Regions from separate parts of the Streptomyces sp. NPDC058576 genome, predicted to be linked through region 1. Evidence: riboswitches for the same ligand, from Rfam matches in the RefSeq annotation. Region 1 holds a riboswitch; each other region holds the start of a gene.
What was found. A riboswitch is a leader RNA that binds a small molecule or an ion and turns the genes downstream of it on or off. The one in region 1 is predicted to bind cobalamin.

Region 1 (7,945 bases):
GATCGGCCGACATGGCAGACATGGCTGAAATGAGCGACGCGCCCCGCCACATCCTCGTCATCGGCATGGGCGCCGGCGACCCCGACCATCTGACCCTGGCCGCGGTGAAGGCCATGCGCCGGGCCGACGTCTTCTTCGTGCTCGGCAAGGGCAAGGAGAAGGAGTCCCTGACCCGGCTGCGGCGCGACATCCTCGACGAGCACCTCACCGGCCCGTACCGCGTGGTGGAGGCCGACGACCCGTGGCGCGACCGGACCCAGCAGGACGGCGGGCGCTACACCTCGGCGGTGCACGACTGGCGGCACCGCCGCGCCGACATCTGCGAGCGCCTGATCATCGAGGAGCTCGCACCGGGGCAGTGCGGAGCCTTCCTGGTGTGGGGCGATCCGGCCCTCTACGACAGCACGCTGGCGATCCTCGACGACATCCGAGGGCGCGGCACGGTGGAATTCGGCCATGCGGTGGTCCCCGGCATCAGCAGCGTCTCCGCCCTCGCCGCCCGGCACCGCGTCACCCTGAACCAGGTCGGCCGGCCCATCCACATCACCCCCGGCAGGCGGCTGGCCCAGGGCTTCCCCGAGGACGACGGCGACATCGTCGTGATGCTCGACGGCCACGAGAGCTTCACCCATCTGACAGGCAGGGGCCTGTGGATCCACTGGGGCGCGTACATCGGAACCCCCGACGAGATCCTGGTCTCCGGCCCGCTCGACGAGGTGGCCGACGACATCAGCCGCCTGCGCGCCGAGGCCCGCGAACGGCACGGCTGGATCATGGACACCTATCTGCTGCGCCGGACGCCGGACGAGGCGGACGGCGTCGGCGGCACGGACTGACGGCGGCTGATCGCTGACGGTTGCCGGGGCCGCCGAGGGGCCCGCGTCGAGGCGCGGGCGGCGGGCGGCCTCCGCACCTCGTCGTCGGACCGGCGGGGTGTCAGCGCCGGGTCTCGTGCGCCCGGATCACGCCGAGCCCGTGCCCCAGGCTCGGGCACTCGGCGGTCAGGTCGTCGCCCCTCACCAGGTAGTCGTGCACCCGGCCGTCCGTGGGCCGTTCGATCGCGCGATACAGCGTGCCGTTCACGGTGATCGTCCAGTCGTCGCCGTCCTGGGCCCACCCGACTGTCTTCTTCATAGGGCGTTGTCCCTTTCCTCGGTCGGCTTCGCCGCGGGTCGGCGGCCGTGTAGTGCGAAGAAGAACGGCTTGTGACGCTCCGTGGTTCCGCGTTCTCTACGCCAATCGGTTACATCTGGGTCACTGCCTCCGCACAGTCGAGCCGAACGACCTGACCGAAGGTCAGGGAGCGGATGGCGAAAAGTCGAACGATGGGGGAACCCGTGTCGCCCCCGCTCCGTGGCCCGGCCCGGTCTTCAGCGCGATCGGGAAGAAGCGGGCGCGTGTCTCACATCACCGTCCGAAGTGTGAACAACGGTGTGCGCCCGGCGGTCGTCCCCTAGGCTGGCCGCTGCAACTGGTTCGCCCTGTCCGCCAGACAGGGTGTCGCAAGAGGGAACCCGGTGGGAATCCGGGACTGCCCCGCAGCGGTGAGTGGGAACGACCGCCGTCATACGCACTGGGCCCGGCCGGGTCTGGGAAGCGACGGCCTTTAGGTGTCTGCCCCGGCAGACGTGCCCGCGAGTCCGAAGACCTGCCCGTTGCCCGCACGCGACCGTTCGCGTGCGGAGATCTCGGTGACCTCGTGGGCGGGTCGGCGTAACCATCAGGTGGACGGACACGGTTCGACGTGTCCGGTGTCCGCCCGATGCGTCATCCCTTCGCGTCCGCGTCCCGTCCCGGGATCTGCACCGCAGACACGCTCGCGAAGGAGAGTCACGTGACAGCGAAGCCCGCAGCCGCGGCAGCACGGGCCACCGTGTACGGCTACCCCCGCCAGGGTCAGAACCGTGAACTGAAGAAGGCCATCGAGGGCTACTGGAAGGGCCGCGTCAGCGCCGACGCCCTCCGGCAGACCGCCGCGGAACTGCGCCGGGGAACCTGGCAGCAGCTCGCCGAGGCCGGCGTCCACGAAGTGCCGACCGGTGATTTCTCGTACTACGACCATGTCCTGGACACCAGTGTCATGGTCGGCGCTGTTCCCGAGCGGCACCGCGACGCGGTCCGCGCCGACGCCCTCGACGGCTACTTCGCCATGGCCCGCGGCACGCAGGACGTGGCCCCGCTCGAAATGACCAAGTGGTTCGACACCAACTACCACTATCTGGTGCCTGAGTTGGGACCGGACACGGTGTTCACCGCCGACTCGGCCAAGCAGGTCGCCGAGTTCAAGGAGGCCCTCGCGCTCGGCCACACCCCGCGCCCGGTCCTGGTCGGCCCCGTCACCTACCTCCTGCTCGCCAAGGCGGCCCCCGGCGTGGCCCCGGACTTCGAGCCGCTGACCCTGCTGGACCGGCTGCTGCCGGTGTACGCGGAGGTCCTCGCGGACCTGCGCGCGGCCGGTGCCGAGTGGGTGCAGCTGGACGAGCCCGCGCTCGTTCAGGACCGCACCCCGGCCGAGCTGAACGCCGCCGCCCGTGCCTACCGCGAGCTCGGCGGCCTCACGGACCGGTCCAAGCTGCTCGTCGCCTCCTACTTCGGGCGGCTCGGCCAGGCGCTGACGGTCCTGGCCAAGGCTCCCGTCGACGGGCTGGCCCTCGACTTCACCGAGACCGGCGCGGGCAATCTCGACGACCTGGCCGCCGCCGGGGGACTGCCCGGCAAGCGGCTGGTGGCCGGTGTCGTCAACGGCCGCAACATCTGGATCAACGACTACGGGAAGTCGCTCGCCACCCTCGGCACCCTGCTCGGCCTCGCCGACCGGGTCGACGTCTCCGCCTCCAGCTCGCTGCTGCACGTCCCGCTGGACGCCGCCGCCGAGACCGACATCGCCCCGCAGATCGCCCGCTGGCTCGCCTTCGCCCGGCAGAAGACCGCCGAGATCGTCGTCCTGGCCCGCGGTCTCGCCGCCGGAACGGACACCATCGCGGCCGAACTCGCCGCCAACCGCGCCGACCTGGCCTCCCGCACCGACGCCGCGATCACCCGCGACCCGGCCGTCCGCGCCCGTGCCGCGGCCATCACCGACGCGGACGGCCGCCGCTCCCAGCCGTACGCCGAGCGGACCGCCGCCCAGCGCGCGCACCTCGGGCTGCCGCTGCTGCCGACCACCACGATCGGCTCGTTCCCGCAGACCACCGAGTTGCGCACGGCGCGGGCGGACCTGCGGGCGGGCCGGATCGACGAGGCCGGGTACGAGGAGCGCATCAAGGACGAGATCCGCGAGGTCCTCTCCTTCCAGGAGAAGGCCGGGATCGACGTCCTGGTGCACGGCGAGCCCGAACGCAACGACATGGTGCAGTACTTCGCCGAGCAGCTCACCGGCTACCTCGCCACCCAGCACGGCTGGGTGCAGTCCTACGGCACCCGCTACGTCCGCCCGCCGGTCCTCGCCGGGGACATCTCGCGGCCCGAGCCGATGACCGTGCGCTGGACCACGTACGCGCAGGCGCTGACCGAGCGCCCCGTCAAGGGCATGCTCACCGGGCCGGTCACCATGCTCGCCTGGTCCTTCGTCCGCGACGACCAGCCGCTCGGCGACACCGCCCGCCAGGTGGCCCTCGCCCTGCGCGACGAGGTGAACGACCTCGAAGCGAACGGAACGTCGGTGATCCAGGTCGACGAACCCGCGCTGCGCGAGACGCTCCCGCTGCGCGCCGCCGACCACGCCGCGTACCTGGAGTGGGCGACGGAGTCCTTCCGCCTCGCCACCGCAGGCGTGCGGCCGGACACCCAGATCCACACCCACATGTGCTACGCGGAGTTCGGCGACATCGTCCAGGCCATCGACGACCTCGACGCCGACGTCATCAGCCTGGAGGCGGCCCGCTCCCACATGCAGGTCGCCCGCGAACTGGCCGCCCACGGCTATCCGCGGGAGGCCGGACCCGGCGTCTACGACATCCACTCCCCGCGCATCCCCAGCACCGAGGAGGCAGCGGCCCTGCTGCGCAAGGGACTTGAGGCCATCCCGGCGACACGGCTGTGGGTGAACCCCGACTGCGGCCTGAAGACCCGAGGCTGGCTGGAGACCCGGACCTCCCTGGAGAACCTGGTCGCCGCCGCGCGGGAGATCCGCGCCGAGCTGCCCACCGACGCGGCGTGATCCGGGCCCGGTGCGGGAGCGGTGACCGCCGCTCCCGCGCCGGGCCCCCACCCGTACGGACCGGTGCGTGTCCGAGTCCGCTGATAGCGTGCCGCTTCCGGATCGAAGATCACGAAAGGGCGGCGTGCGTGCGGGAAGTGACGTGTCATGAGGTGGATATCCGGCGCTTGGGCGAGGCATCGGAAGGCATCGTCGGCCGTACCGCGGGGCGGTGGCACCGGATGCGCTACGACGATCCGGACCCGCGGCGGATGCGCGAACTGGCCGAGGAACTGCTCGACCACGTCGCCGCCCGCACCGGGCAGGGGATCGCGCTCGACGATCTGGCACGCTCCGCGCTGAGCACGGCGGCGGAGTGCCACCTGGGGGAGATGAGCGTCGGCTGTTTCCCCGACGGGGACCAGGAGATCTTCTTCCCCCTGGTCGGGGAGAGCCTCAGCAGCGAGGACATATCCTTCGGCGACGTCGTCGCCTTCTCAAACGCGCAGGCTCCCTCGGCCCGGACCTGGCTGGACCTCTTCGCGGTCTCCCTCGCCAGCGGTCTCGTCCGGCAACGGCAGCGGGTGATCGGGCCGTTGCTGCGGAACGACTTCGCGCCCTCGATCCGCCAAGGGGTGCCGTACTCCTCGCTCGCCTCGGCATCGGACCCGGCGGACCTCGCCGCGATGGACGCCCTGTGCCCGTATCTGGCCGAGGCGGAAGGCCACCAGCCCCGCCACCGGCCCACCGTGCCCCTGCGCAAGCCCGATGCCGACGAGCGGGTACAGGCGGCCGCCGCGCTGGACGCCGTAGGCGCGCTCACCCCCGATCAGCACCTTCTGCGCCTGCTCCTCGACGACGAACAGCACGCGTTCGAGCAGGCGTTGGCGGACCGGCTCGACGCCTACCGGGAGAGTGCGGGACCCGCTCCCGCGCCCCGCACCCTGCTGCCGCTCGACCCCCTCGCCCTGGCCGCCCTCGCCGTCCAGGTGCACGGATGGGAGCTGGGCATCGGCTCCCGCTATCTGCCGCCCGACCTGCTGGGCTCCCCGGACGCGCTGCGCCGGGCAGCGGAGGCGGGACCCGGCAACTCGGTTGCCCAGTAGGCGAAGCAGCCTCCGGGGCCCGGCGGGCCGCCCGTCGTTCGCGCCCTCCAAGTTAGGTTAGCCTAACCAGCAAATCCCCGGCGGTGGATCTCTCCGCCCCCGGTGTCGCCCCGCGCGCGGACCCGCTTCCGCACGGCCCGCCCGCACCACGACCGAAGGTCCTCGCCATGCCGCCTCCTCCGCTCCCGCTCCCCGGCGAACCCCCGGCGCAGGCCGGGGCGTCGGGCGCGCGTGCCGGTACGCCGTCGGGGCCCGGCGCACAGGACGTACGGGGAGGCCTCGTGGCGGGCGGTGCGCACGGGCCGGACCACCTGCGGGCCCTCACCGCGATCGTCCTGGACGCCCTGGAGAACGCCGCCCCGGCCCGGGGCGGACCGCTGCCCGCCGGAGGGCCCGATGCCGTGGCCCTGAGCACCCTGGCCCTCTGCTCCCCGGTTCTGCCGGAGGAGGGCGTCGGCCCCGAGGCCGCGCTCGGGGACGTCGTGCGCGCGGTCGCGGAAGGGGCCGCCGATCCGGCCGACCCCGCCTGCGTCGCCCATCTGCACTGCCCGCCGCTCGCCGTGGCCGTCGCGGCGGACCTGGCGGGGGCGGCCCTCAACCCCTCCATGGACTCCTGGGACCAGGCGCCCGCCGCCGGTGTGATCGAGGAGCTGACCACGGCCGCACTGGCCCGGCTCGTCCACCCCACGGCCCCGGCCCCCGACGCGCTCATCACCAGCGGCGGCACCGAGTCCAACCTGGTCGCCCTGCTCCTCGCCCGGGAACGGTCGGCCCCCGGTCCGCTGCGAGTGGTGACCGGCGCCAACGTCCACCACAGCGTCCACCGTGCCGCCTGGATGCTCGGCCTGCCCGCCCCCACGGTCGTCCCCTGCGGCAACGGCCGGATCGACCCGGCCGCCCTCGACCGCGCCCTGACCCGCCTCGCCGGAGCGCCGCTCCTGGTCGTCGCCACCGCCGGGACCACCGACGAGGGGCGCATCGACCCGCTCCCGGAGATCGCCCGCATCGCCGAACGGCACACGGCCCAGCTCCACGTCGATGCCGCGTACGGCGGCCCACTGCTGTTCAGCGAGCGCCTGGCCCCTCAGCTCGCCGGCCTGGAGCACGCCGCCACCGTAACGTTCGACCTGCACAAACTCGGCTGGCAGCCGGTCGCCGCCGGAGTGCTGGCCGTCGCCGACGCCGCGATGCTCGCCCCGCTGTCCCTGCGCGCCGACTACCTCAACGCCGACGACGACACCGAGGCCGGACTCCCCGACCTGCTGGGCCGCTCGATCCGTACCACCCGCCGCCCCGACGCCCTGAAGATGGCGGTCACCTTCCGCGCCCTCGGACGCCGGGGGCTCGGCACACTGGTCGAGCACTGCGTGCGTACGGCCCACGAGTTCGGCCGGGCCGTCGACGCGCGCCCGGCACTGCGCCGCCGGCCCGGCGACATCGGGATCAGCACCGTGCTGTTCCGGCCGACGGTGGCCGACGGGCTGCCCGACGAGGCGGGCGACGCCGTGGTCGCCGCAGTCCGCCGCACCCTGCTCACCGAGGGGCGCGCCGTCCTCGGCCGGGCGGTCGCGGAGGACGGCGACGGCCGCAGCCGCCTCTGGCTGAAGGCCACCCTCCTGCACCCGAACGCCGCCACGGCCGACCTGCTACCCCTGCTCGACCTCGTCACGGCGGCGGCGGACCGTGCGGCGAGCGAAGCCGCGGCGGCCGAAGGTACCGATGCCCCCGTGACGGAAAGGCTGTCGCCATGACGTCGACGATGCGCACGACGCGTACGGGACGACCCCCCGCCGCCCCAGCGACCCCCGCCGGAGGAACCCGATGACACCCGGACCGCGCACGCCGCCCCTCGATCTGCTGGGGGTGGGGGCAGGGCCCTTCAACCTTTCGCTCGCCGCACTCGCCGACGGCGTTCCCGGGCTGCGCACCGCCTTCCACGAGCAGCGCGCCGCCTTCCACTGGCACCCCGGGCTGCTCATCGAGGGCGCGACGCTGCAAGTGCCCTTCCTGGCCGACCTGGTGAGCCTCGTCGAGCCCACCAGCCCCTGGTCCTACCTCAATTACATCAAGACCCGCCGCAGGCTCTTCCCGTTCTACTTCGCCGAGCGCTTCCACATCCACCGCTCCGAGTTCGACGACTACCTGCGCTGGGTGAGCACCGAACTGCCCTCCACCCGCTTCGGCCACCGCGTCGACACCGTCGCCTGGGACCCCGGACAGGGCGCGTTCGCCGTGGAGTTCAGCCGCCTCGGCCCCGACGGGGAAGCGCTCACGAGCGGGCTCGCCCATGCCCGTAACCTCGCCCTCGGCGTCGGCACGGCGCCGCACGTCCCCGAACCGCTGCGGGAGCTGGTCGGGGACCCGGCCGCCGTGGTGCTGCACTCCGCGGACTATCTCGCCCAGCGGGACCGGCTGCTGGCCGCCCGCCACATCACCGTCGTCGGCTCGGGCCAGTCGGGCGCCGAAGTCCTGCTGGACCTGCTGCGGTCCCGGCCCGAGGGGGCGGAGGCGCTGACCTGGCTGGCCCGTACGCCGGCCTTCGCGCCCATGGAGTACAGCAAGATCGGCCTGGAGCAGTTCACGCCCGACTACACCCGCTACTTCCACGGACTTCCGCAGGCCACCCGGGACCGGCTCCTGCCCCGTCAGTGGCAGCTCTACAAGGGCGTCAGCGGGGACACGCTCGGGGACATCCACGACG
Region 2 (6,684 bases), on a different contig from region 1:
CCGTCCGCGACGACGAAGACGATGTCGGCGCTCTCCCCCGCCTTGACCGCCTTGTTGCCCACGCCGATCGCCGCGTGGAGGGCTGCGCCGGTGGAGACGCCCGCGAAGATGCCCTCCTGCTGGAGGAGTTCGCGGGTGCGGGTGACCGCGTCCGCTGAGCCCACCGAGAAGCGGGTGGTGAGGACCGAGGCGTCGTACAGCTCGGGGACGAAGCCCTCGTCGAGGTTGCGGAGGCCGTAGACCAGGTCGTCGTAGCGCGGTTCGGCGGCGACGATCTGGATGCCCTCGCGGTTCTCGCGGAGATAGCGGCCGACGCCCATGAGGGTGCCGGTGGTGCCGAGGCCCGCGACGAAGTGGGTGATGGACGGGAGGTCGGTGAGGATCTCCGGTCCGGTGGTGGCGTAGTGGGCGCCCGCGTTGTCCGGGTTGCCGTACTGGTAGAGCATCACCCAGTCCGGGTGCTCGGCCGAGAGCTCCTTCGCGACGCGGACGGCGGTGTTGGAGCCACCTGCGGCCGGGGAGGAGATGATCTCGGCGCCCCACATGGCGAGCAGGTCGCGCCGTTCCTGCGAGGTGTTCTCCGGCATGACGCAGACGATGCGGTAGCCCTTGAGCTTGGCCGCCATGGCGAGCGAGATGCCGGTGTTGCCGCTGGTGGGCTCCAGGATGGTGCAGCCGGGTGTCAGCCTGCCGTCCTTCTCGGCCTGTTCGACCATGTGGAGCGCGGGGCGGTCCTTGATCGAGCCGGTGGGGTTGCGGTCCTCCAGCTTGGCCCAGATGCGGACGTCCTCGGACGGGGACAGCCGCGGAAGGCGGACGAGGGGGGTGTTCCCCACGGCCGCCAGCGGGGAGTCGTACCGCATCAGCGCATGCCGCCGGCGACGGCCGGGAGGATGGTGACGTTGTCGCCGTCGCTGAGCTTGGTGGAGATGCCGTCGAGGAAGCGGACGTCCTCGTCGTTGAGGTAGACGTTCACGAAGCGGCGGAGCTGTTCGCCGTTCGCACCGTCGACGATGCGCTCACGGATGCCGGTGTGGCGGCTCTCCAGGTCGGCGAAGAGGTCGGCGAGGGTGTCCCCGTTGCCTTCGACGGCCTTCGCGCCGTCGGTGTAGGTGCGGAGGATGGTCGGGATGCGGACCTCGATGGCCATGGCGTGGGCTCCTGTCGAAAGCGGAGAGGTGGCGTGGGGCGCGCGTTTCTGCCCCCGCGCAGGGGGTGGTGCGTGTGGTGGGCGCGCGGACCGCGGCTCAGGCCGGGCGGCTCACGGGCAGGCTGCGGTGGGACAGATCGCGCTGGCGAGCCTGCACAGGTCGACGTGCAGCCGCGCGACGAGCAGCGTGCCCGGCGTCTTGTTGCTCACGTCATGGGGAACCATGCGGGCATCGTATCGATTCCCTGTGCGGAAACCCGAGTGTGATCCCACATGGTGGATGGTGAGCGACCGCTATATGGACCGGGTGGGGCTGTCGGTCCCTTCCGGAAGGTAGACGACCGTGGGGGCGCCGGTCTTCGGGTGGGCGCTGACCTCGGCGGCGACGCCGTACACCTCGCCGAGCAGATCGGCCGTGAGGACCTCTTCGGGGGTGCCGGAGGCGACGACGCGGCCGTCCATGAGGACGTAGAGGCGGTCGCAGTAGTAGGCGGCGAGGTTGAGGTCGTGCAGGGCGAGGAGGTTGGTGGTGCCCAGGTCGCGGACCAGGGAGAGGATCTCCAGCTGGTAGCGGATGTCCAGGTGGTTGGTCGGCTCGTCCAGGACGACGAGGGAGGGCTGCTGGACCAGGGCGCGGGCGACCAGGGCCCGTTGGCGTTCGCCGCCGGAGAGGGAGGAGAACGTACGGGGTTCGAGCGCGGCGATCCCGACCCGGGCGAGGGCCTCGGTGACCAGGTCGGTGTCGGCGGCGGTGTCGGCCTCCCAGAACCGTTTGTGCGGGGCGCGGCCCATCGCGACGACCTGGCCGACGGTGAGCTCGAAGCCGGCGTGGCCGTCCTGCGGGACGGTGGCGATGCGCTGGGCGCGGGCCTTCACGGGGAGGGTGGCGAGGTCGTCGCCGTCGAGGAGGACCCGGCCGTGGGTGGGGCGCAGGGTGCCGTAGACGCAGCGCAGGAGGGTGGTCTTGCCGCTGCCGTTGGGGCCGACGAGGCCGACGGTCTCGCCGTCGGCGGCGGTGAGGTCGACGGCGTCGACGAGGTGGCGGCCCTCGCCGGTGCCGTACGAGAGTGCCTCGGTGCGCAGGGTGGTCACGGGCGGGCTCCCTCGGGAGTACGTACGGTCGTCATGCGGGTGCTCCCTCGGGTCTGCGCCGCAGCATCCAGAGGAAGAACGGGCCGCCGGTCAGCGCGGTGAGCACGCCGACCGGGATGTCCTGCGGGGCGGCGAGCGTCCGGGCGGCCAGGTCGGCGAGGACCAGGAACACCGCCCCGCCGAGCGCGACGACCGGGAGCAGTGCGCGGTGTGCGGCGCCGACGGCCATCCGGGCCATGTGCGGGACCATCAGCCCGACGAAGCCGATCGCCCCGCTGTACGCGACGAGCGCCCCGGTCATCAGCGAGGCGAGGACGAAGACGGCGGCCCGGAAGCGGGCGGTGTCGAGGCCGAGGACGGTCGCGCCCTCCTCCCCCACCAGGAGCAGGTCGAGCGGGCGGGCCAGGGTGAGGAGGACCGCGGTGCCGATGACCAGGGTGGTCGCGGGGAGCGCGAGCATGTCCCAGCGGGCCGCGCCGAGGCCGCCGAGGGTCCAGTAGAGGACTTCCTGGAGGTGGTCGGCGCGGGCGGAGGTGACCAGGATCAGGCTGGTCAGGGCGGACAGGATGTAGGAGACGGCGACGCCGGCGAGGACGAGCCGGTTGGTGGTGAGGCCGCCCCCGCCGCGCGCCAGGGAGTAGACGAGGAGCAGCGAGAGGAGTGCGCCGGCGAAGGCGGCGGCGGGGATCGTGACGGTGGTGGCGAGGGTGGCGCCGATGCCGAGGACGATCACCAGGACCGCGCCGGTGGAGGCTCCGGAGGAGACGCCGAGGAGGAACGGGTCGGCGAGCTGGTTGCGTACGAGGGCCTGGAGGACGGTGCCGATGACGGCGAGCCCGGCGCCGACGACGATGCCGAGCAGGACCCGGGGCAGCCGGACGTCCAGGACGATCGTGCGGAACGGGCTCGCCTCCGCCCGCCCGGTCAGGATGTCGAGGACCTGGCCGGGCGGGATGCGGACGGAGCCGAGGGCGAGGGCGGCGAGCACGGCGACGGCGAGGAGCGCGACGAGGACGCCGAGCACCAGGGCGTAACCGAGCGGCCGCCGCGGTGCGGAGGCGCGGCAGGTCACGAGGTGGAGGCCGCCGGGTGGAGCTGGGCCGCGAGCTTGTCGACGGCGGCGGGCACCCGGACGCCGAGTACGGCGTCGGAGAGCGGCATGACCGCGAAGCGCTCGTTCTTGATGGCGGGGACGTCGGCGAGGGCCGGGTCGCTCAGGAGGCGCTTCTTCTTCTGCTCGACGGTGGTGGCGCCGTAGTCGTAGATCACGATGACCTCGGGCCTGCGGTCGACGACGTTCTCCCAGGAGGCGTCGCCGAAGGGCTTGTCGAGGTCGGCGAAGACGTTGGTGCCGCCGGCCCGTTCGATCAGCTCGTTGCCGATGCCCTCGCCGCCCGCGGTGAAGGCGGTCTTGTCGCCGCTGTCGTAGACGAAGACGGAGACCGGCTTCAGGTCGGCCAGCTTCTTCGCGGTGGCGGCGTTGTCGGCCTTGGCCTGCTTGATCCAGGCTTCGGCGCGGTCGGCGACGCCGAAGGTGCGGCCGACCTCGCGGATCTCCTCGTAGAGGGTGTCCATGGGCTGGTCGCCCTTGGTGCAGCTCTCGGTGTTGAGGCGGGTCTCGATGCCGGACTTGTCGAACGCCTCGCGGCCGCGGCCGTCGGAGGCGGTGAAGGCGCTGCCGTAACCGCCGTAGACGAAGTCGGGGTTGGCGGCGAGGACCTGCTCGTAGGAGGGGTACTCCTTGGCGAGGACGGGAACGGAGGCGTAGTCCTTCGCGTACTTCGGCAGGACCTGGTCGTCGAGGTAGGCGGTGCCGACGAGGGACTTCTTCAGGCCCAGTTCCAGCATGATCTCGGTGACGTGCTGGTTCATGGTGACGACGCGCTTCGGCGGGGCCTTGTACGTGGTGGTGACACCGCAGTTCTTGACGGTGTACGGGAAGCCGTCGCTCTTCGCCGCGGCCTTGTCCCCGGTGGCGGCGTCGCCGGAGGAGTCGGAGGAGGAGCAGGCGGTGAGGGCGAGCGGGAGCAGCACGGCGGCGGCTATGAGCGCGGGGGTGCGCCGGGACATGGCGGGGCCTCTCCGGGGGATTTCCGCGTCCCCTGGTCGATGCGAGAAGGCGGCGGGCCAGTTCCTGGCTTCCGGGCCGCCCTCCGGTGCGGTTCGTCCTGTCGGGGACGCGTCCGCGCGGGAGGGGGCCCGGTCACAGTGGCGGGACCGTGCCGGATTCGCACCGGCTTCCTGGTTCCTGCTGCCTTGATGGGTTCGGGGTGCAGTGTGCCAGACCCGTACGGCGGCCCTACTGGCCGCCCGGGGGCTCAGTACGCCTCGACGACCTGCACGTCTTCCTCGGTGATCTCGCCGTCCACGATGCGGTACGAGCGGAACTGGAAGGGGCCCGAGCCGTCGGTGTCGGCGGTGGAGACCAGGACGTAGTGGGCGCCGGGCTCGTTGGCGTACGTCACGTCGGTGCGGGAGGGGTAGGCCTCGGTCGCCGTGTGCGAGTGGTAGACGATCACGGGTTCCTCGTCGCGGTCGTCCATCTCGCGGTAGAGCTTGAGCAGGTCGGCCGAGTCGAACTCGTAGAACGTGGGCGAGCGGGCGGCGTTGAGCATCGGGATGAAGCGCTCGGGGCGGTCCGTCCCGGCCGGGCCCGCGACCACTCCGCACGCCTCGTCGGGGTGGTCGGCGCGGGAGTGGGCGACGATCTGGTCGTAGAGCGTCTGGGTGATGGTCAGCATGGCGCCAGGATAAGACCGACCGGGAATGGGGGGGGTGGGAGAAGGAGCGGGGCTGGGTGCGTGCGGCTGCAAGGCGGAGGATTGAGGCAGGCGGCCCCTCGCGTACCGATGGGTGGTACGCGAGGGGCCGCATGCTGGACGCCGTCGGCCTTTGGGGCGGCCGGGGGCGGTCCGGGAGGAGGGGGCGGTCGTGGGGCCCGCCCTCGGGGTCAGCGGGTCCCGGTGGAGGTCTTCTCCGGGGCCGACGGGGTGCGCGCCTGGAGCACCCGGTAGGAGACGAAGAGGATGAGCGCCCACAGCGGTGCGCAGTAGAGCGAGATCCTGGCGTCCTTGTCGATCGCCATCATCACGATGACCATGCCGATGAACAGGAGCGCGAACCAGCTCGTGTACGGGGCGCCGGGGGCCTTGAACGAGGACTGCGGCAGCAGACCGGCGTCGGCCTTGCGGCGGTATCGGATCTGGCTGATCAGGATCATGATCCAGGCCCACATGCCGGAGATGGTCGCGAAGGAGACGACGTAGTTGAACGCCTCGCCCGGCCACTGGTAGTTGATCCACACGCCGACGAGCATCAGGGCGGCGGAGAACGTGGTGCCGACCAGCGGCAGGCCGTTCTTCGTCAGCTTGGTGAAGGCGCGGGGGCCCTGGCCGTTGAGCGCGAGGTCGCGGAGCATGCGGCCGGTGGAGTACATGCCGGAGTTGCAGGAGGAGAGCGCCGCGGTGAGGACGACGAAGTTGACGATGGCCGCGCCGACGCCGAGCCCCATCTCCTCGAAGGCCTTCACGAACGGGGAGACGCCGGGCTTGAAGGTGGACCACGGCACGACCGAGAGGATCATGATGAGCGCGCCGACGTAGAAGACGGCGATGCGCCACGGCACGGTGTTGATGGCCTTGGGCAGCACGGTCTTGGGGTCCTTGGACTCCCCGGCGGTGACGCCGACGAGTTCCACGGCGAGGAAGGCGAACATGACGATCTGGAGCGTCATGAGCGTGCCGGTGATGCCGTGGGGGAAGAACCCGCCGTCGTTCCAGAGGTTGGAGACGGTCGCGGTGTCGCCGGCGTCGGAGAAGCCGATGGTGAGGACGCCCGCGCAGATCAGGATCATGCCGATGATGGCGGTGACCTTGACCATGGAGAACCAGAACTCCAGCTCACCGAAGAGCTTCACGGAGATCAGGTTGGCGCCGTAGAGAATGATGGTGAAGACCAGGGCGGACAGCCACTGCGGAATGTTCCACCAGTACGTCATATAGGTGGCGGCGGCCGTGACTTCGGTGATTCCGGTGACGACCCAGAAGAGCCAGTAGGTCCAGCCCGTCACGAATCCGAAGAACGGGCTGATGAATTCACGGGCGTACTCCGAGAAGGAGCCGGAGACCGGGCGGTACATGAGCAGTTCGCCCAGGGCCCGCATGATGAAGAAGATGACCAGGCCCGCGACGACGTAGGCCAGGATGAGGCTGGGCCCGGCCCGGTCGATGGCTTTGCCCGCGCCGAGGAAAAGCCCCGTGCCGATGGCTCCGCCGATGGCGATCATCTGAATCTGACGAGCTCCCAGACCGCGCTGGTATCCCTCGCCGCTGGTTCCGGCGTCCCCGGCATTGCCGCCGGGCTGACCCTTGTCGACCTGTCCCTCGTCGACCTGCGCCGATGTCATGGTGGTGCGCCTTTCTCCACGCCGATCCGCGCCGTAC
Region 3 (7,976 bases), on a different contig from region 1:
TCTGCTGACCGCTGCCCGTAGGCTGTACGCGCACCGATCGCGGTGCTGCTCCTCCCGCGCTTCCCGGGTTTCGACGGGCTGCGGCGGGGTCACCGAGTTCAGGTTTTGCAGGAAGGCGTACGGCGGACATGTCGCAGCAGGAGACGGACGGGCGGATCGACGTGGACGACGAGGGGTTCATCGTCGACACCGAGGACTGTGAGGAGCGCGAGGCGGCCTACCGCGCGCGAGGCACCTCCCGTCCGATCACGGTCGTGGGCAACCCGGTGCTGCACAAGGAGTGCAAGGACGTCACCGCGTTCGACGACGAGCTGGCGCAGCTCATCGACGACATGTTCGCCAGCCAGAAGACGGCCGAGGGTGTCGGCCTGGCCGCCAACCAGATCGGCGTGGACCTGAAGGTCTTCGTCTACGACTGCCCCGACGACGACGGCAAGCGCCACACGGGCGTCGTCTGCAACCCGGTCCTGGAGGAGCTGGCCCCCGAGGCGCGGGTGCTGGACGACTCCAACGAGGGCTGCCTCTCGGTCCCGACCGCGTACGCCTCGCTCGCCCGCCCCGACTACGCGGTGGTGCGCGGCCAGGACGCCCGGGGCAACCGGATCCGGATCAAGGGCACCGGCTACTTCGCGCGCTGCCTCCAGCACGAGACGGACCACCTGTACGGCTACCTGTACATCGACCGGCTCTCCAAGCGGGAGCGCAAGGACGCGCTGCGGCAGATGGACGAGGGCACGCCGCGCTACGAGACCGTCCCGAACGACTGAGTCCGCGCCGGACGGGCCCGCCACCGACCCCCGGTGCCGGGCCCGTCCGGCGTTCAGGCGACGTCGGGCACGGCCGTGGCCGACGGGCCCCGGAAGGTCCGGCGGTAGGCGTTCGGCGTGGTGCCCAGGGATCGCACGAACTGGTGTCGCAGCGTCGCCGCCGTTCCGAAGCCCGTCTGTCCCGCGATCGTGTCGATCGTCCGGTCGGAGGTCTCCAACAGATGCTGGGCCAGCAGCACCCGCTGCCGCAGCAGCCAGCGATAGGGCGTGGTCCCGGTCTCCTGCTGGAACCTCCGGGCGAAGGTGCGCGGCGACATGTGCGCCAGCGCGGCCAGTTGCTCGACCGTCATCTCCTGGTCGAGGTGCTGCTCCATCCACGCCAGGGTGGAGCCGACCGTGTCACAGGCGTTCCGGGGCAGCGGGCGGCTGATGTACTGCGCCTGCCCGCCGTCCCGGTGCGGGGGCACCACCATGCGCCGGGCGAGGGTGTTGGCCGCGTCCTGGCCGTACTCCTGCCGGATCAGGTGCAGGCAGGCGTCGATCCCGGCGGCGGTGCCCGCCGAGCTGATCACCGGGCCCTCGTCCACGTACAGCACGTCCGGCTCGACGATCGCCTTCGGGTAGCGGCGGGCCAGCTCCGCCGCGTGCCGCCAGTGCGTGGTGCAGCGGCGGCCGTCCAGCAGTCCGGCCGCGCCGAGGACGTACGCCCCCGAGCAGACGCTCAGCACCCGTGAGCCGCGTTCCACGGCCCGGCGCAGCGCGTCCAGGACCTCCTCGGGATACTCCCGGTCCATGAAGTGGCTGCCCGCCGGCACGGCGATGAGGTCGGCCTCCTCCAATCGCTCCAGGCCGTGCGGCGTGGTGATGGTGAAGCCCGCGTGGGTGTTCAGGACGGGGCCCTCGGCGGAGACCACGGCGAAGTCGTGCACCGGCAGACCCTCCTCGCTGCGGTCGAGTCCGAACACCTCGCACAGGACGCCGAGTTCGAAGGGGTGGACCTCGTCGAGGAGAAGAGCGGCGACATTGGTCAGCATGGAGCAAGTGTGGCAGCTATTTGATGCCCGATGGCAGTCCTGCCACTGATGATTTTCGTCCGGGCGGTCCAGAGTAGAGACATGAACACATTCCTGAACTACCTGGTCGTAGCGGCACTTTTCGCCCTCGTCCTCGCGCCCGTGGCCCTCGGCGTCGCCCGCGAACGCCGCATCGACCGCCAGCTGCGGGCGGCGGAACGGGGGTGGCGGGTGGCCGGACCCCCGGAAACGGAAAGCGCCGCGCGGCCGGTCACGGCCACGCGGCGCCCTCACCTCAGGACGTGGGTCAGGGTCTAGAAGTCGTCGTCGAACCCGACCGAGCCCTCGACGGCCACCTGGTAGGCGGACGGGCGGCGCTCGAAGAAGTTCGTCAGCTCCTGGACACCCTGGAGCTCCATGAAGGAGAACGGGTTCTCCGAGCCGTACACCGTCGGGAAGCCCAGGCGGGCGAGCCGCTGGTCGGCGACGCACTCCAGGTACTGGCGCATCGACTCGGTGTTCATGCCCGGCAGGCCCTCGCCGCACAGGTCGCGGCCGAACTGCAGCTCCGCCTCGACCGCTTCCTTCAGCATGTCGGTGACCTGCTGCTCCAGCGCGTCGTCGAAGAGCTCCGGCTCCTCCTTGCGGACGGTGTCCACCACCTCGAACGCGAAGTTCATGTGCATCGTCTCGTCACGGAACACCCAGTTGGTGCCCGTGGCGAGACCGTGCAGCAGACCGCGCGAACGGAACCAGTACACGTACGCGAACGCGCCGTAGAAGAACAGCCCCTCGATGCACGCCGCGAAGCAGATCAGGTTCAGCAGGAAGCGCCGGCGGTCCGCCTTCGTCTCCAGCCGGTCGATCTTCTCGACCGAGTCCATCCACTTGAAGCAGAACTGCGCCTTCTCACGGATCGAGGGGATCTCCTCGACCGCGTCGAACGCCGCCGCCCGGTCGTCCGGGTCGGGCAGATAGGTGTCCAGCAGCGTCAGATAGAACTGGACGTGCACGGCCTCCTCGAAGAGCTGCCGCGACAGGTACAGCCGCGCCTCGGGGGAGTTGATGTGCTTGTACAGCGTCAGCACGAGGTTGTTCGAGACGATCGAGTCACCGGTCGCGAAGAACGCCACCAGTCGGCCGATCATGTGCTGCTCACCCGGCGACAGCTTCGCGAGGTCGGCGACGTCCGAGTGGAGGTCGACCTCCTCGACGGTCCAGGTGTTCTTGATCGCGTCCCGGTAGCGCTCGTAGAAGTCCGGGTAGCGCATCGGACGCAGGGTCAGCTCGAATCCCGGGTCGAGCAGGTTCTTCTCTTCGTTCGTGCTCATTACTGGCAGGCCTCGCAGGACTCGGGGTTTTCGAGAGAGCAGGCGATGGCGTCCGCGTCGGGCGCCGAAGCCTGCTGTACGGGAATGGGGGCGGCGGCCGACGCCTGGCCCGACGCGGCACGGGCGATCCGGGTCGCCGGGCGCGAACGCAGGTAGTACGTCGTCTTCAGCCCCTGCTTCCAGGCGTACGCGTACATCGAGGAGAGCTTGCCGATCGTCGGCGTCTCCAGGAACAGGTTGAGCGACTGGCTCTGGTCGAGGAACGGCGTACGGGCCGCCGCCATGTCGATCAGGCCGCGCTGCGGGATCTCCCACGCGGTGCGGTACAGCGCCCGCACGTCCTCGGGAATCCACGCGAAGCCCTGTACCGAGCCGCTGGCCTCGCGCAGCGCCTCACGGGTGCGGGCGTCCCACACGCCGAGCTTCTTCAGCTCGTCCACCAGGTAGGCGTTGACCTGGAGGAACTCTCCGCTGAGCGTCTCGCGCTTGAACAGGTTGGAGACCTGCGGCTCGATGCACTCGTACACGCCGGCGATCGAGGCGATCGTCGCCGTCGGCGCGATGGCCAGCAGCAGCGAGTTGCGCATGCCGGTCTTCGCGACCCGGGCGCGCAGGGCGTCCCAGCGCTCCGGCCAGTTCAGCTCGGTGTCGTAGTGGTCGGGGTGCAGCACACCGCGCGCGGCGCGCGTCTCGGACCAGGCCGGCAGCGGGCCCGAGCGCTCCGCGAGGTCGCAGGACGCCTCGTACGCGGCCAGCATGATCCGCTCGGAGATCTTCGTGGAGAGCGCGCGGGCCTGCGGCGAGTCGAAGGGCAGGCGCAGCTGGAAGAAGACGTCCTGGAGGCCCATGGCGCCGAGGCCCACCGGGCGCCAGCGGGAGTTGGAGTTCCCGGCCTGCTCGGTCGGGTAGAAGTTGATGTCGACGACCCGGTCGAGGAAGGTCACGGCCGTGCGGACGGTGGCGTCCAGCCGGTCCCAGTCGATCGAGCCGTTCGCCACGAAGGCGCCCAGGTTGACCGAGCCCAGGTTGCAGACGGCCGTCTCGCCGTCGTCGGTGACCTCCAGGATCTCCGTGCACAGGTTCGAGGAGTGGACGACCCGGCCCGGCTCCGCCGTCTGGTTCGCGGTCCGGTTGGAGGCGTCCTTGAACGTCATCCAGCCCTGGCCGGTCTGCGCGAGGGTCCGCATCATCCGGCCGTACAGCTCACGCGCCGGAATCGTCCTGCGGGCCAGGCCCTTGGCCTCGGCCGCCCGGTAGGCCGCGTCGAACGCGTCGCCCCAGAGGTCGACCAGCTCGGGCACGTCGGCGGGCGAGAACAGCGACCACTCGGTGTCCGCGTCGACCCGGCGCATGAACTCGTCCGGGATCCAGTGCGCCAGGTTCAGGTTGTGCGTACGCCGCTGGTCCTCGCCCGTGTTGTCGCGGAGCTCCAGGAACTCCTCGATGTCCGCGTGCCAGGTCTCCAGGTAGACCGCGGCGGCGCCCTTGCGCCGGCCGCCCTGGTTCACCGCCGCCACCGAGGCGTCCAGCGTCTTCAGGAACGGCACGATGCCGTTGGAGTGCCCGTTGGTGCCCCGGATCAGCGAACCCCGGGCGCGGATGCGGGAGTACGACAGACCGATGCCGCCCGCGTGCTTGGAGAGCCGCGCCACCTGGTGGTAGCGGTCGTAGATCGAGTCCAGCTCGTCCTTGGGCGAGTCCAGCAGATAGCAGGAGGACATCTGCGGGTGCCGGGTGCCGGAGTTGAAGAGCGTGGGGGAGGAGGGGAGGTAGTCCAGCTTGCTCATCAGCCCGTAGAGCGCGGCGACCTCGTCGAGCGCCCGGACCGACTCGTCCTCGGCGAGGCCCGCGGCCACGCGCAGCATGAAGTGCTGCGGGGTCTCGATGACCTGGCGGGTGATCGGGTGGCGCAGCAGGTAGCGGCTGTGCAGCGTACGGAGACCGAAGTAGCCGAAGCGGTCGTCGGCGCCCTCGGCCAGCGTCCGCTCCACCAGCTCGTCCAGCGCCTTCGCGTGCAGCTCCACGAACGCGGCGGTGCGGTCGGCGATCAGGCCCTCGCGGTGGCCCACGGCGACCGAGGCGGAGAAGTGCGTCGCGCCCTGACCGGCTGCCTCGTCCGCGATCGTGCGGGTCAGCAGCCGGGCGGCCAGCCGGGAGTACGCCGGGTCCTCGGAGATCAGCCCCGCGGAGGCCTCGGTGGCCAGCGAGCGCAGTTCGGCCTCGTCGGAACGGGCGTTGCGCCCGCGCAGCGCGGCGGCGGCGACCCGTCCGGGGTCTGTGTCGGGAAGATCGACGGTGAGGTCCGTCAGGGTCCGCAGCAAGGCGGTCCCGGGTCCGTCGTTCGTGCCTTCGCCGGACGTGGTGGAGGCAGCGGATTCGGTGGCTGAAACCGGATCGGCGGGCGCGATGGTCACTGGGCTTTCCCTCGCTCGGCAGGGGGCCGGCGGAAGGCGGGGAAGCCGGGCAGCGCGAAACCCCGGGCAGGGCAGCACAGCTGACGGCGTCCACCGGCCTATCCGCGAGGCCCGGACGTCTGGCGTCCGGTTCGGTCGAGCCGGACGCGCTGTCGACAGGTCTTCGGACTTGCGGGTGCGCAAAAGCGCACTGATCACACCGTTGCGGGACAGTTCCGGATTCGCACCGGATTCCCCTGCGACGACAGCGAGGTCGAGCATACATGTGGGGGCCGCCAGATGCTGCGGCCCCCACATGTTGTGTCGCGTCGATTTCCTACGCCCCTCAGGACGCCGCCCTCAGCTCCAGCCGGAAGGTCATGAGGCGTAGGCCCGGCACCGGCTCCCAGTCCCGTTCGGGGGTTCGCAGAAAGCCGAGCCGACGGTAGATCCTATGGGCTGAGAGCATGGCCGGCTGCGTCGACAGGACCAGAGCCCGGACGCCATCGGCGGACTGGGCCCGCTGGACGCACGCCCGCACGAGCGCCTCTCCCACGCCCCGTCCGCGCCCCGCGCGGGCCACGGCCAGCATCCGGAATTCGGCCTCGTCCGGACCGGCGATGTCCCGCCACGGAGTGCCGGGAGGGGCATACGTCACACCCCCGAGCACCACCCCGTCCGCGTCGAGCGCGACCAGCACCTCCGCCTCGGCCGCCCGCTGCTCCACCGCCCGCAGCTTGAGCAGATACGGATCCTGCGGGCCGTCCAGCAGATCGTCGCCGAGATACGCCTCGGCGACGATCCCGCCGAGCACGGCGTACTCGGCGGGTTCCGCCACCCTGATCGTCAGATCCATCAGCCGCTCGCTCCCACCTCGTTGTTCGGTGCGCCGTCGCCCACCGGGGGCAGATCGCCGCGTTCGACCGGCTGCCGCCCGGCGACCTCTCCGGCCGGCGGCAGCACCTGGTCCAGCTCGTAGTCGTCGGCGCGGTGAGCGGCCCGCGCCGCCGACCGCAGCGTCGCCCGGTCCACCTCTTCGCGCGGCCCGCTCAGCGTGACCACGAGTCCGCCCTGTTCCCGGGCGTACGCGTGGCCCGACTCCGTGGCCCGGTACCACTGTTCGCCGTCCCGCTCGCACGTCACCAGGGGCTCCTGACCGCCCGCGGGCGCGGAGCCGTCCGTACAGTCGGCCTCGCCGTGCGGGAGACGTTCCACCGACAGCTGGATCCGGCCGCCGTTCGGCTCGGTGTACACGCTGCCGAACCCGTCGTCGCCGAGCACCCCGACCGACTGGCGCGCCAGGGCGTAGCCCGGGGCCTCGGTCACCCACACATGCTCCGTGACGGTCTGCACGGCCGCCGCCCGCGCCTCCAGCTCCGCCCGGTCGGGCGCCGGGGCGTCCGAGCCGCTGCGGCCCGCCGCCTTCGCGTCGGGCGCCGGTTCGGTGCCGCAGCCCGTCGCCGCCAGGGCCAGTGCCAGCGTCAGGGCCAGGAGGGCGGGCCGGAGTCGGGGCGATCGGGAGGGCGGCGTCATGGGCACATCCTTTCGTACGCCGAGTGCTCCGCGCACCGGGAAACCGAACGGCGGCCAGCCCGCACGAGGACGCGGGAAGGGGCCGCCGCGCCCGGGAAGGGGTGCGGCGGCCCCGATCGGCCGACGGTGCTCAGCAGCAGCGGAAGCCCTCGCGGGGGTCCGCCTCGCGGGCGTCCGTACGGCTGCGTTCGAAGGCGCGGCGGGTCATCACCGGTGCGTCCGGATCGTGCGCCCTCGCGTGCGCCAGATAGCGGTCGTACGTGGACTCGCCGGTCAGCTCACGGACGTACCAGCGGATCCGTCCCGCCACCCGCCGTACGTCCGCGACCGTCATGTCCGGCTCCCCGTCTTGGCCGCCTCCTTGCGGATGCCGCCCTCGGGGCCGACGCCCGCCGCGAGGAGTTCGGCCTTCTCCTCCTTGGTCGCGATGAGCGAGGCCGGCGCGACGAGCTTGGACTCCACGTACGGCGTCTCGTGGAGCTTGACGCTCTCCGGGTCGCGGATGGCCTTGTAGCAGACCCGCCCGGCGTCCACGAGCACCACGATGATGAGGAGTGCGAAGAGCGCGCTCAGCACCCCGTCGACGGTGGAGTTGGTGACGACGGTCCGCATCTCCTCCATGTTCTTCGCGGGGGCCAGCACCTCTCCCGCGTCGATGCCCGCCTGGTACTTGTCGCGCTGGGCGAAGAAGCCGACCTTCACGTCCTCGGAGAAGATCTTCTGCCAGCTCGCGGTGAGCGTGACCGCCACGTCCCAGGCGAGCGGCACCGCGGTGACCCACGCCCACTTCAGACGCCCGGACTTGACGAGCAGGGTGGTGCAGACGGCCAGCGCGACGGCGGCCAGCAGCTGGTTGGCGATGCCGAAGAGCGGGAAGAGCTGGTTGATGCCGCCCAGCGGGTCGTGCACGCCGACCCAGAGGAAGTAGCCCCAGCCGCC
Region 4 (7,976 bases), on a different contig from region 1:
CCCGGTTCGAACGCCTTCACGCCCTCCGAGAGCGCCCGCTCGATGTCCAGCGCCCCCACGAGCCGGTCCTCGGACGCGCCGACGGGCAGCTCGACGGTCCGCGCCGCACGCGACACACCGGCGGTCTCCGCGTGCGGCCCGTCGGGACACGCCGGATCGGGGGAGACGGGATCACAGGAGAACCGGCACCCCGGCACGACGGAGACCTCGGGCATGAGGGCGGCGAGGGCCCGCACGGCGGTGGACTTGGCGGTCCCCTTCTCGCCCCGCACGAGCACTCCGCCGACGGCCGGACTGACGGCGTTGAGCAACAGCCCGAGCCGCAGGTCGTCCTGCCCGACGATCGCGGTGAAGGGATACGGCGTACTCACTTGGCCTCCTGGTCGACATGCTGTCCAGCTTGTTGCCCGAGCCCGGCGGCCCCGGCAACTTCCAGCCCCTCGCCTCTCGGCGCAGCGGCCCCGGCAACTTCAAGCCCCTCGCCTCTTGGCGCAGCGGCCCCGGCAACTTCAAGCCCCTCGCCTCTTGACGCAGCGGCCCCGGCAACTTCAAGCCCCTCCGGCGATTGAGGAGCGGGGTCCGGGGCAGCGCCCCGGCTCTCCGGAGCACCCGCACCCGCACCCGCACCCGCACCCGCACCCGCACCCGCACTCGGCAGGGCCGGCGCCCCCGGCGGCACGAACGGCAACCCCCCAGGCGCACCCCCCTCGATCAACCGCCACAACGCATCCGTGTCCGCGTGCTCCTCCACCAGATCCCCGAGCCGATCCAGCTGCTCCTCCCGCAGCACCCCGAAACTCGTGTCCGGCGCCGGCACGAACCGCCGCCCGGCGGCCCGGGCCACTTCCTCCAGGAACCGCCGCCGGAACGCGTCGCTCTCCAGCGACCCGTGCCAGTGCGTCCCCCACACCGCCCCCACCCGGCACCCGTCGAGGAACGGTTCCCCGCCCCGCACATCGGCCACCCCGTGGTGGATCTCGTACCCCTCCACCGGCTCGCCGAGCGCCGAACCCACCGGCCGCGCCAGCGTCTTGTCCCGGTCGAACCGCACCCGTACGGGCAGCAGCCCCAGCCCGTCCACGACCCCCGCCCGCGACTCGACCTCGTCCTCGATGCGCTCACCGAGCACCTGGAACCCGCCGCAAATCCCCAGCACCGGCCGGCCCTCCGCCGCCCGCCGCACCAGCGCGTCCGCGAGTCCCCGCTCGCGCAGCCAGGCGAGGGCCTTCACCGTGCCGCGCGTGCCGGGCACGATCACCAGGTCGGCGTCGGCCAGCTCCTCCGCCCGGTCCACGAACCGCACGACGACGCCCGGTTCGGCGGCCAGGGCGTCCACGTCCGTGAAGTTCGACATCAACGGCACCGCGCAGACCGCGACCCGCAACACGTCTTCCCCCTGAGGCGGCGCGACGACCGACTCCCGTACGGCACCCCGCAGAGACACCCGCAGGCCGTCCTCCTCGTCGATGCCGAGCCCGTGGGCGTACGGCAGCACCCCGTAGGTCCGACGCCCGGTCAGGCCGTACAGCATGTCCAGGCCCGGCTCCAGCAACGAGACGTCTCCCCGGAACTTGTTCACCAGGTAGCCCGCGACCAGCGACTGGTCCTCCGCGCTCAGCAGCGCCGTCGTGCCGAAGAACGAGGCGAACACCCCGCCCCGGTCGATGTCCCCGACCACCAGCACGGGGAACCGCGCGGCCCGCGCGATCCCCATGTTCACGATGTCGGTCCGCCGGAGGTTGATCTCGGCGGGGGACCCCGCCCCCTCGCAGATCACCGCGTCGTACGTCGACCGCAGCTCCGCCAGACAGTCCGTGACCGTCCCGAGCAGGGCCTCCTGACGGCCCCCGTGGTACCCCCGGGCGCTCATCTCGCCGACCGGCTTCCCCATCAGGACCACCTGGCTGGAGCGGTCGCTGCCGGGCTTCAGCAGCACCGGGTTCATCAGAGCCGTCGGCTCCACCCGGGCGGCCTGCGCCTGCATCGCCTGGGCGCGCCCGATCTCCGCGCCCTCACGGGTCACGAAGGAGTTGAGGGACATGTTCTGCGCCTTGAAGGGCGCGACCTTCACGCCCCGGCGCACCAGCCAGCGGCAGATGCCCGCCGTGACGACGCTCTTGCCCGCGTCCGAGGTCGTTCCCGCGACCAGCAGCCCGCCGCCACTCATGCCCGTCCCCGTTCCCGTACCGCACTCCACCGTGTCGTACCGCTCATGCCCGCCCCCGCTTCCGCGCCGCGACCGATCGCCGCGCGACCAGGCGTCCCGCCGCCAACCGCCCCGCCACGCACACGCCCAGCGCCAGCGCATTCACCCGGCGCGAAAGCAGCACCGCGCGCTCGATGTCCGCGCCTCGCACCTCCCGCCCGGCCGCCCCGTTCAGCACCGGCCGGTGCTCGACGCGCCCCGCGTACGCCAGCGTCCCGCCGAGCCGTACGCCGAGCGCCCCCGCGAACGCGGCCTCCACCGGCCCCGCGTTCGGGCTCGGGTGACGGTGTGCGTCGGCCTTCCAGGCGCGTACGGCTTCCCGGGGCCGCCCGCCGCCCACCACGGCCAGCGCGGCCGTCAACCGGGCGCCGGGCCACCCCACCACGTCGTCCAGGCGCGCCGAGGCCCAGCCGTAGCGGCGGTAGCGGGGCGACCTGTGGCCGACCATCGCGTCGAGCGTGTTCACCGCCCGGAACCCGACGAGCCCCGGAACCCCGCCGATCGCCCCCCACACCAGCGCGCCGACGACTGCGTCCGAGGTGTTCTCGGCGACCGACTCGACGACCGCGCGGGCCATCCCCGGCCCGTCCAGGGAGTGCGGATCGCGCCCGCACAGATGCGGTAGCCGCTCCCGGGCCACCTCCAGGTCCCCGGCGGCCAGCGCGCCTCCGATGGCGCGGGCCTCCCGGCCCAGCGACGTACCGCCGACGACGGACCACGCGGTGGCGGCGGTCAGCGCGACGGCGAGCGCCGGGCGTCCCCGCACGGCGCGGGCGGTCAGCGCGGCGGCTCCCACGGCGCCTCCGGCGCAGACGAGGGTGTGCAGCGCGCCCCGGCCGCGGTCGTCACGCCACAGCACGGACTCGACCCGCGCGGCGGCGCGGCCGAACGCGGCGACGGGGTGGCCCCTGCGGGGGTCGCCGAGCAGCGCGTCGGCGATCAGCCCGGTGGTGGCGCCGTACGCGAAGACACGGTCCGCACGCACGGCTCAGCCCGTCGCGGAAAGAGGCGTTCCGGCACGAAGGGGGGCGGGAATCGGCGCAGGAGACGGCGCACGGCGGCCGGGCATGGTGTAGGTCCTCACTCAGGGTCCGCGCCCTGGTTCGACGTGACCGGCGACGAGAGTCTCCTGGCTCCCGGATCCGCAGTTCCCCCGGCCTTCCAGCCCGCGTGCCGCGAGCCGTGACGTCCGGTGTGGGGGAGTGCTCCCCGGTGACAGTGGCGGGACCGCGCCGGATTCGCACCGGCTTCCTCTGCTGTCGCCGTAAATGGCTCCGGCAGTCCACCACGCCCCGAGAACAGTCGTCAACTCGCTGTTGACCTGCGGGGCTCCACTGTGGGCGGACGCACATCGGGCCGGACACACGAGGGTGTGTCCGGCCCGAAGGAGTGCGCTGTGCGGGGTCAGGCGACGATCAGGTAGATCCCGTACGAGACCGCCGCCACGCACAGCCCGAAGCAGGCGTACGCGCCGGTGCGCGCCAGCGCGACCGATCCGCCGGAGGCGCTGCTTCCGGCCGTCGCGGACTGCTTGGAGAGGGCGACGATGCCCAGGGTGAAGAGGCCGACCAGCGCGACGGTGACCACGAGACTGACACCGAAGACGGAGGCGAGAGCTGCCCAGTCGATTTTCATGCGGATGTGTCCTTACACCTTGGCCGGCGGCCGGGCCGGGTCGTCGGGCGCCGAGGCCGGGGCCGGGATGGTGGTCATGAGCTCGGCGGCCGGGCCGCCGATGGGCGGCGGCTGGACCGCGGCGATGGCGGTGGTGACGACGCCCTGGCGCTCGTCGTCACCGCCGTCCGTGTCGTTGACGTTGGTGTGGTCGACCGGCTGCCGGCGCGAGGCCAGCCAGATCGCGAAGGAGCCGCCCACGAGCAGGATCGCGGTGACGGTGATGCCCCACGTGCCCTGCTTGGTCAGGAACTCGGCGCCCGCGCCGACCAGACCCGCGGCCGGCAGCGTCAGACCCCAGGCGATGAACATCCGGGTGGCGGTGGACCAGCGGACCACGCCTCCCTTGCGGCCGAGACCCGCGCCCATCACGGCCCCGGAGCAGGACTGCGTGGTGGAGAGCGAGAAGCCGAGGTGCGAGGAGGCCAGGATGACGGTCGCCGCACTCGTCTGGGCGGCGAAGCCCTGCGGCGGCTGAAGGTCGGTCAGGCCCTTGCCCATGGTGCGGATGATGCGCCAGCCACCGAGGTACGTACCGAGCGCGATGGCGACACCGGCGGAGACGATGACCCACATCGGCGGGTTGGAGCCGGGGGCGAGGACGCCGCCGGTGACCAGGGCCAGCGTGATGATGCCCATCGTCTTCTGGGCGTCGTTGGTGCCGTGGGCGAGCGAGACGAGACCGGCGGAGGCGATCTGTCCGGCCCGGTAGCCCTTGGCCGTCGACTTCAGCTGGTTCGGGTCGGTGACCTTCCGGTTGATCCGGTACGTCAGCCGCGTGGCCAGCATCGCGGCGAGGCCGGCCACCAGCGGGGCGGCGATCGCCGGGAGCAGCACCTTGGTGACCACGGTGCCGCCGTTGATCGACGACCAGCCGGCCGACATCACCGCGGCGCCGATCAGACCGCCGAACAGGGCGTGGGAGGAGCTGGAGGGCAGGCCGACCAGCCAGGTCAGGAGATTCCACAGGATGGCGCCGACGAGCGCCGCGAAGATGACCTCGGTTCTGAGGCCGTCCTCGTTGACAATCCCGCCGGAGATCGTCTTGGCGACCTCCACCGACAGGAACGCGCCGATCAGGTTGAGAACGGCGGACATCGCCACCGCTGTCTTGGGCTTCAGTGCGCCGGTCGAGATGGTGGTCGCCATCGCGTTGGCGGTGTCGTGGAAACCGTTCGTGAAATCGAACACGAGAGCTGTTACGACCACAATCGCAAGCAGCAGCGTGATGTGTTCCATTTACCCAGGCAATCGTTCGACGTCAGTGGCACGTGGACCGTAGGCAACCTGAGTGAACGGAAGATGAACTGAGCAGGGCGTTGCGGTGACCCCAAACGGAGTGGGCCGCCTCCGCTTGTGTGCGGGGGAGGCTGCGCGTGCCTGTGGGGCGGGATGTGGGCGGCCTTTGCCGCCCGTTGGCGAACCTTGCGACCGGCTGTTCGGCACCCGGAAGAGATCCCCGTCACTCCCTTCGTGACGTTCCGGTTGCGCGCCCTCCCCCCTACGCTCGCCCCATGAGCGAGCAGCAGCCGGAATCCGTCGGCCAGGCCTGGCGGGCCGTCGTGGACACAGCCCGTCGGAGCGCGGCGGACGGCCTGGTCGTCGGCACCTCCGGCAACGTCTCCGCCCGCGTCGGCGACCTCGTCCTGGTGACGCCCAGCGGGGTTCCCTACGACCGGCTCGGCCCCGAGGACGCGGTCGGCGTGGACCTGGAAGGGCGCCAGGTCCTCGGGGACCTCGGGCCGACCAGCGAACTCCCCCTGCACCTGGCGGTCTACCGCTCCACCGACGCCGCCGCCGTGGTCCACACCCACGCCGTGCACGCCACCGCCGTCTCCACCCTCGTCACCGAGGTGCCGCTCGTGCACTACGCGGCGGCCATCCTCGGCGGCCCCGTCCGGACCGCCGCCTACGCCCGCTACGGCACCCCGGAGCTGGCCGACGCCATGCTCGAAGCCCTCCGGGGCCGCACCGGCTGCCTGCTCGCCAACCACGGCACCGTCACCTACGGCGACACGCTCGACCAGGCCTACGACCGCACCGCCCAACTGGAGTGGCTCTGCCACCTCTGGCTCACCGCCAGCTCCGTGCCCGGCCGCACCCCGGCCCTGCTCGACACGGCCCAGCTGGCCGAGGTGACCGAAGCGCTCAAGGGGTACGGCCAGCCCGGCTGACCCGAGTCCGGGGCCCCGCGCCCCTGCCCGCCGGGCCGCCGGAGACACGGGAGCTGCCCCGGACGGCCCCGCCCACTGGCACCCCGCCTCCCGCCCCAGGACACTGAAGCGGTGCGCCCGGTAACCGCGACGGCAACGGCCGTCACCACGATCCTCGGCGTCGGTGCGGCAGCGGTCGCGGCCGGCCGGTACGCCAGTGACGTCGCCCTCAGGGCGACGCCCGGACGTCCCCTCCCCGCCGACCGCAGACTCACCGTGCACGACACGGCGGCCGGGCAGGTCACCCTGACCCGTTCCTTCTCGGCGCTGAGGCCCGGCACCTGGGGCCTCGCCGGACCAGGGGTCCACGCGGTCGTCGGGCCGGTCGTCGAAGGGGCCTCCCAGGGCGCCGACACCGTCGTCCGGAGACTGGAGAGCGTCGGCGCCGGGATCCTCGAACCGGGCGCGAAAGTGCGTCTCACCCCCGCCCTGTACGGCGGTGACCCCGGCAGCGACCTCGGCCTGGATCACCAGGAGGTCGAGATCCCCGGCGAGCTCGGGACCCTGCCCGCCTGGTACGTCCCCGGCGGGCGCGAGACCTGGGTCATCACGGTGCACGGCCTCGGCGCCACCCGGTCCCACCCCATGAACCTGATGGGCTTCCTGAACGCCCAGCACTTCCCGGTGCTCGACCTCGCCTACCGGGGCGACCCCGGAGCCCCTCGCCCCGCCGACGGCCTCGGCCACTTCGGCGTCTCCGAGTGGCGCGACCTCGACGCCGCCATCCGCTACGCCCTGCGCTACGGCGCCCGCAACGTGATCGTCCACGGCTGGTCCACCGGTGCCACCATGGCCCTGTACGCCGCGGTCGAGTCCCCGCTCCGCGACCGGATCAGCGGCATCGTCCTCGACTCCCCGGTGCTGGACTGGCCGGTCACCCTGCGCGCCCTGGCCGCCGCCCGCGGAGTCCCGGCGGCCCTGCTGCCGCTCGCCGTCCGCGCCGCCCAGGGCCGGACCGGCATGAGCCCCGCTCCCGTGCTGGAGACCTCCGTACCGGCCTCCCTGCACACCCCGACCCTGATCCTGCACGGCCCCGACGACACGATCGCCCCCTGGCTCTCCTCCCGCGAGTTCGCCGCCCGCCGCCCGGATCTGGTCAGCCTCCACGCCGTGGCCGAGGCTCCGCATGCGTCGATGTGGAACGCCGACCCGGCCCGCTACGAAGAGACCCTGCGACGCTTCCTCACGCCCCTGATGTGAGCCGATGGGGTGAACTCTCCCCCTTGCCGTCGCACCGGAGGAACCTTTCACGTACCGGTGAAACGCCTTCCGTTTGGGCTTTCGGGCCGTCAGGAGCAAGACTGCTCCCGTGACGTCCCGTACCCCGCGCGACTCCAGGCTGCGACTTGTCCGCCCGCGACCCCTTGCCACCGCCCGCAAGGCCGTGACCACCCGGCGCACCAGGCCGGCCCCCAGGCCCCCCGAGGGCACCCCGCCCCGTGCGGAACTGGCCCGCCAGGCCAGGGCGGTGCTCGCCGACGCCGTGCGCATCGCCCACTGGGCGGCCGGCACCCCGGGGCCGGGCAACGCCGCCCCGCTCGCGGCCCATGCCCTCGAACGGGCGGCCACCGCCCTGGAGCTCTCCCCGGCGCAGGTGCGCGCCGGGTGGGACCGGGCCCGGCTGGCCGGACTCATCGAGCTGCACGGCGACACCGCCCGCCCCGGCTGGCGGCTGCGCGCCTGGGACCGGGACGACTCCGCCGTCCTGCGCGGCTGGGTGGCGCTCTTCGACGCCTGGTCGCTCGTGCACGCCGCACCCGCCGACATCGAGGCCGGCGCGGTGGCCGAAGCCGTCGAGGCCGTGCCCCAGGTGCTCTCGCTCCTGCAGCTCTCCGCGGGGCCCGTCACCGTCCCCGCCCTGCTGGACCTCCTCGGCCAGCGCG

Region 2: it holds a riboswitch for cobalamin, as region 1 does, so the genes downstream of both, ACFWRV_RS24950 (ABC transporter substrate-binding protein) here and metE (5-methyltetrahydropteroyltriglutamate--homocysteine S-methyltransferase) in region 1, are expected to answer to the same signal.
Region 3: it holds a riboswitch for cobalamin, as region 1 does, so the genes downstream of both, ACFWRV_RS29350 (ribonucleoside-diphosphate reductase subunit alpha) here and metE (5-methyltetrahydropteroyltriglutamate--homocysteine S-methyltransferase) in region 1, are expected to answer to the same signal.
Region 4: it holds a riboswitch for cobalamin, as region 1 does, so the genes downstream of both, ACFWRV_RS24155 (cobalamin biosynthesis protein) here and metE (5-methyltetrahydropteroyltriglutamate--homocysteine S-methyltransferase) in region 1, are expected to answer to the same signal.

What each region holds. Positions count from the first base shown of each region.
Region 1 covers NZ_JBHXPF010000032.1:624-8,568, reverse strand. Annotated here, with positions in the region: gene cobF (precorrin-6A synthase (deacetylating)) at 30-836, shown strand; gene ACFWRV_RS21990 (hypothetical protein) at 937-1,134, opposite strand; cobalamin riboswitch at 1,456-1,671, shown strand; gene metE (5-methyltetrahydropteroyltriglutamate--homocysteine S-methyltransferase) at 1,835-4,159, shown strand; gene ACFWRV_RS21980 (Imm49 family immunity protein) at 4,288-5,244, shown strand; gene ACFWRV_RS21975 (pyridoxal phosphate-dependent decarboxylase family protein) at 5,412-6,995, shown strand; gene ACFWRV_RS21970 (lysine N(6)-hydroxylase/L-ornithine N(5)-oxygenase family protein) at 7,066-7,945, shown strand, end outside.
Region 2 covers NZ_JBHXPF010000039.1:64,689-71,372, forward strand. Annotated here, with positions in the region: gene ACFWRV_RS24925 (PLP-dependent cysteine synthase family protein) at 1-863, opposite strand, end outside; gene ACFWRV_RS24930 (MoaD/ThiS family protein) at 863-1,150, opposite strand; gene ACFWRV_RS24935 (putative leader peptide) at 1,262-1,375, opposite strand; gene ACFWRV_RS24940 (ABC transporter ATP-binding protein) at 1,445-2,242, opposite strand; gene ACFWRV_RS24945 (FecCD family ABC transporter permease) at 2,274-3,314, opposite strand; gene ACFWRV_RS24950 (ABC transporter substrate-binding protein) at 3,311-4,312, opposite strand; cobalamin riboswitch at 4,350-4,547, opposite strand; gene ACFWRV_RS24955 (Mov34/MPN/PAD-1 family protein) at 4,561-4,983, opposite strand; gene ACFWRV_RS24960 (amino acid permease) at 5,193-6,647, opposite strand.
Region 3 covers NZ_JBHXPF010000056.1:24,512-32,487, reverse strand. Annotated here, with positions in the region: gene ACFWRV_RS29375 (tetratricopeptide repeat protein) at 1-8, shown strand, start outside; gene def (peptide deformylase) at 129-767, shown strand; gene ACFWRV_RS29365 (GlxA family transcriptional regulator) at 821-1,801, opposite strand; gene ACFWRV_RS29360 (hypothetical protein) at 1,883-2,098, shown strand; gene ACFWRV_RS29355 (ribonucleotide-diphosphate reductase subunit beta) at 2,095-3,111, opposite strand; gene ACFWRV_RS29350 (ribonucleoside-diphosphate reductase subunit alpha) at 3,111-5,525, opposite strand; cobalamin riboswitch at 5,662-5,798, opposite strand; gene ACFWRV_RS29345 (GNAT family N-acetyltransferase) at 5,851-6,360, opposite strand; gene ACFWRV_RS29340 (hypothetical protein) at 6,360-7,037, opposite strand; gene ACFWRV_RS29335 (YbdD/YjiX family protein) at 7,168-7,371, opposite strand; gene ACFWRV_RS29330 (carbon starvation CstA family protein) at 7,368-7,976, opposite strand, start outside.
Region 4 covers NZ_JBHXPF010000037.1:53,938-61,913, forward strand. Annotated here, with positions in the region: gene ACFWRV_RS24145 (putative cobaltochelatase) at 1-371, opposite strand, end outside; gene ACFWRV_RS24150 (cobyric acid synthase) at 368-2,167, opposite strand; gene ACFWRV_RS24155 (cobalamin biosynthesis protein) at 2,211-3,191, opposite strand; cobalamin riboswitch at 3,329-3,461, opposite strand; gene ACFWRV_RS24160 (hypothetical protein) at 3,611-3,841, opposite strand; gene ACFWRV_RS24165 (anion permease) at 3,854-5,119, opposite strand; gene ACFWRV_RS24170 (class II aldolase/adducin family protein) at 5,395-6,054, shown strand; gene ACFWRV_RS24175 (alpha/beta hydrolase) at 6,166-7,293, shown strand; gene ACFWRV_RS24180 (hypothetical protein) at 7,478-7,976, shown strand, end outside.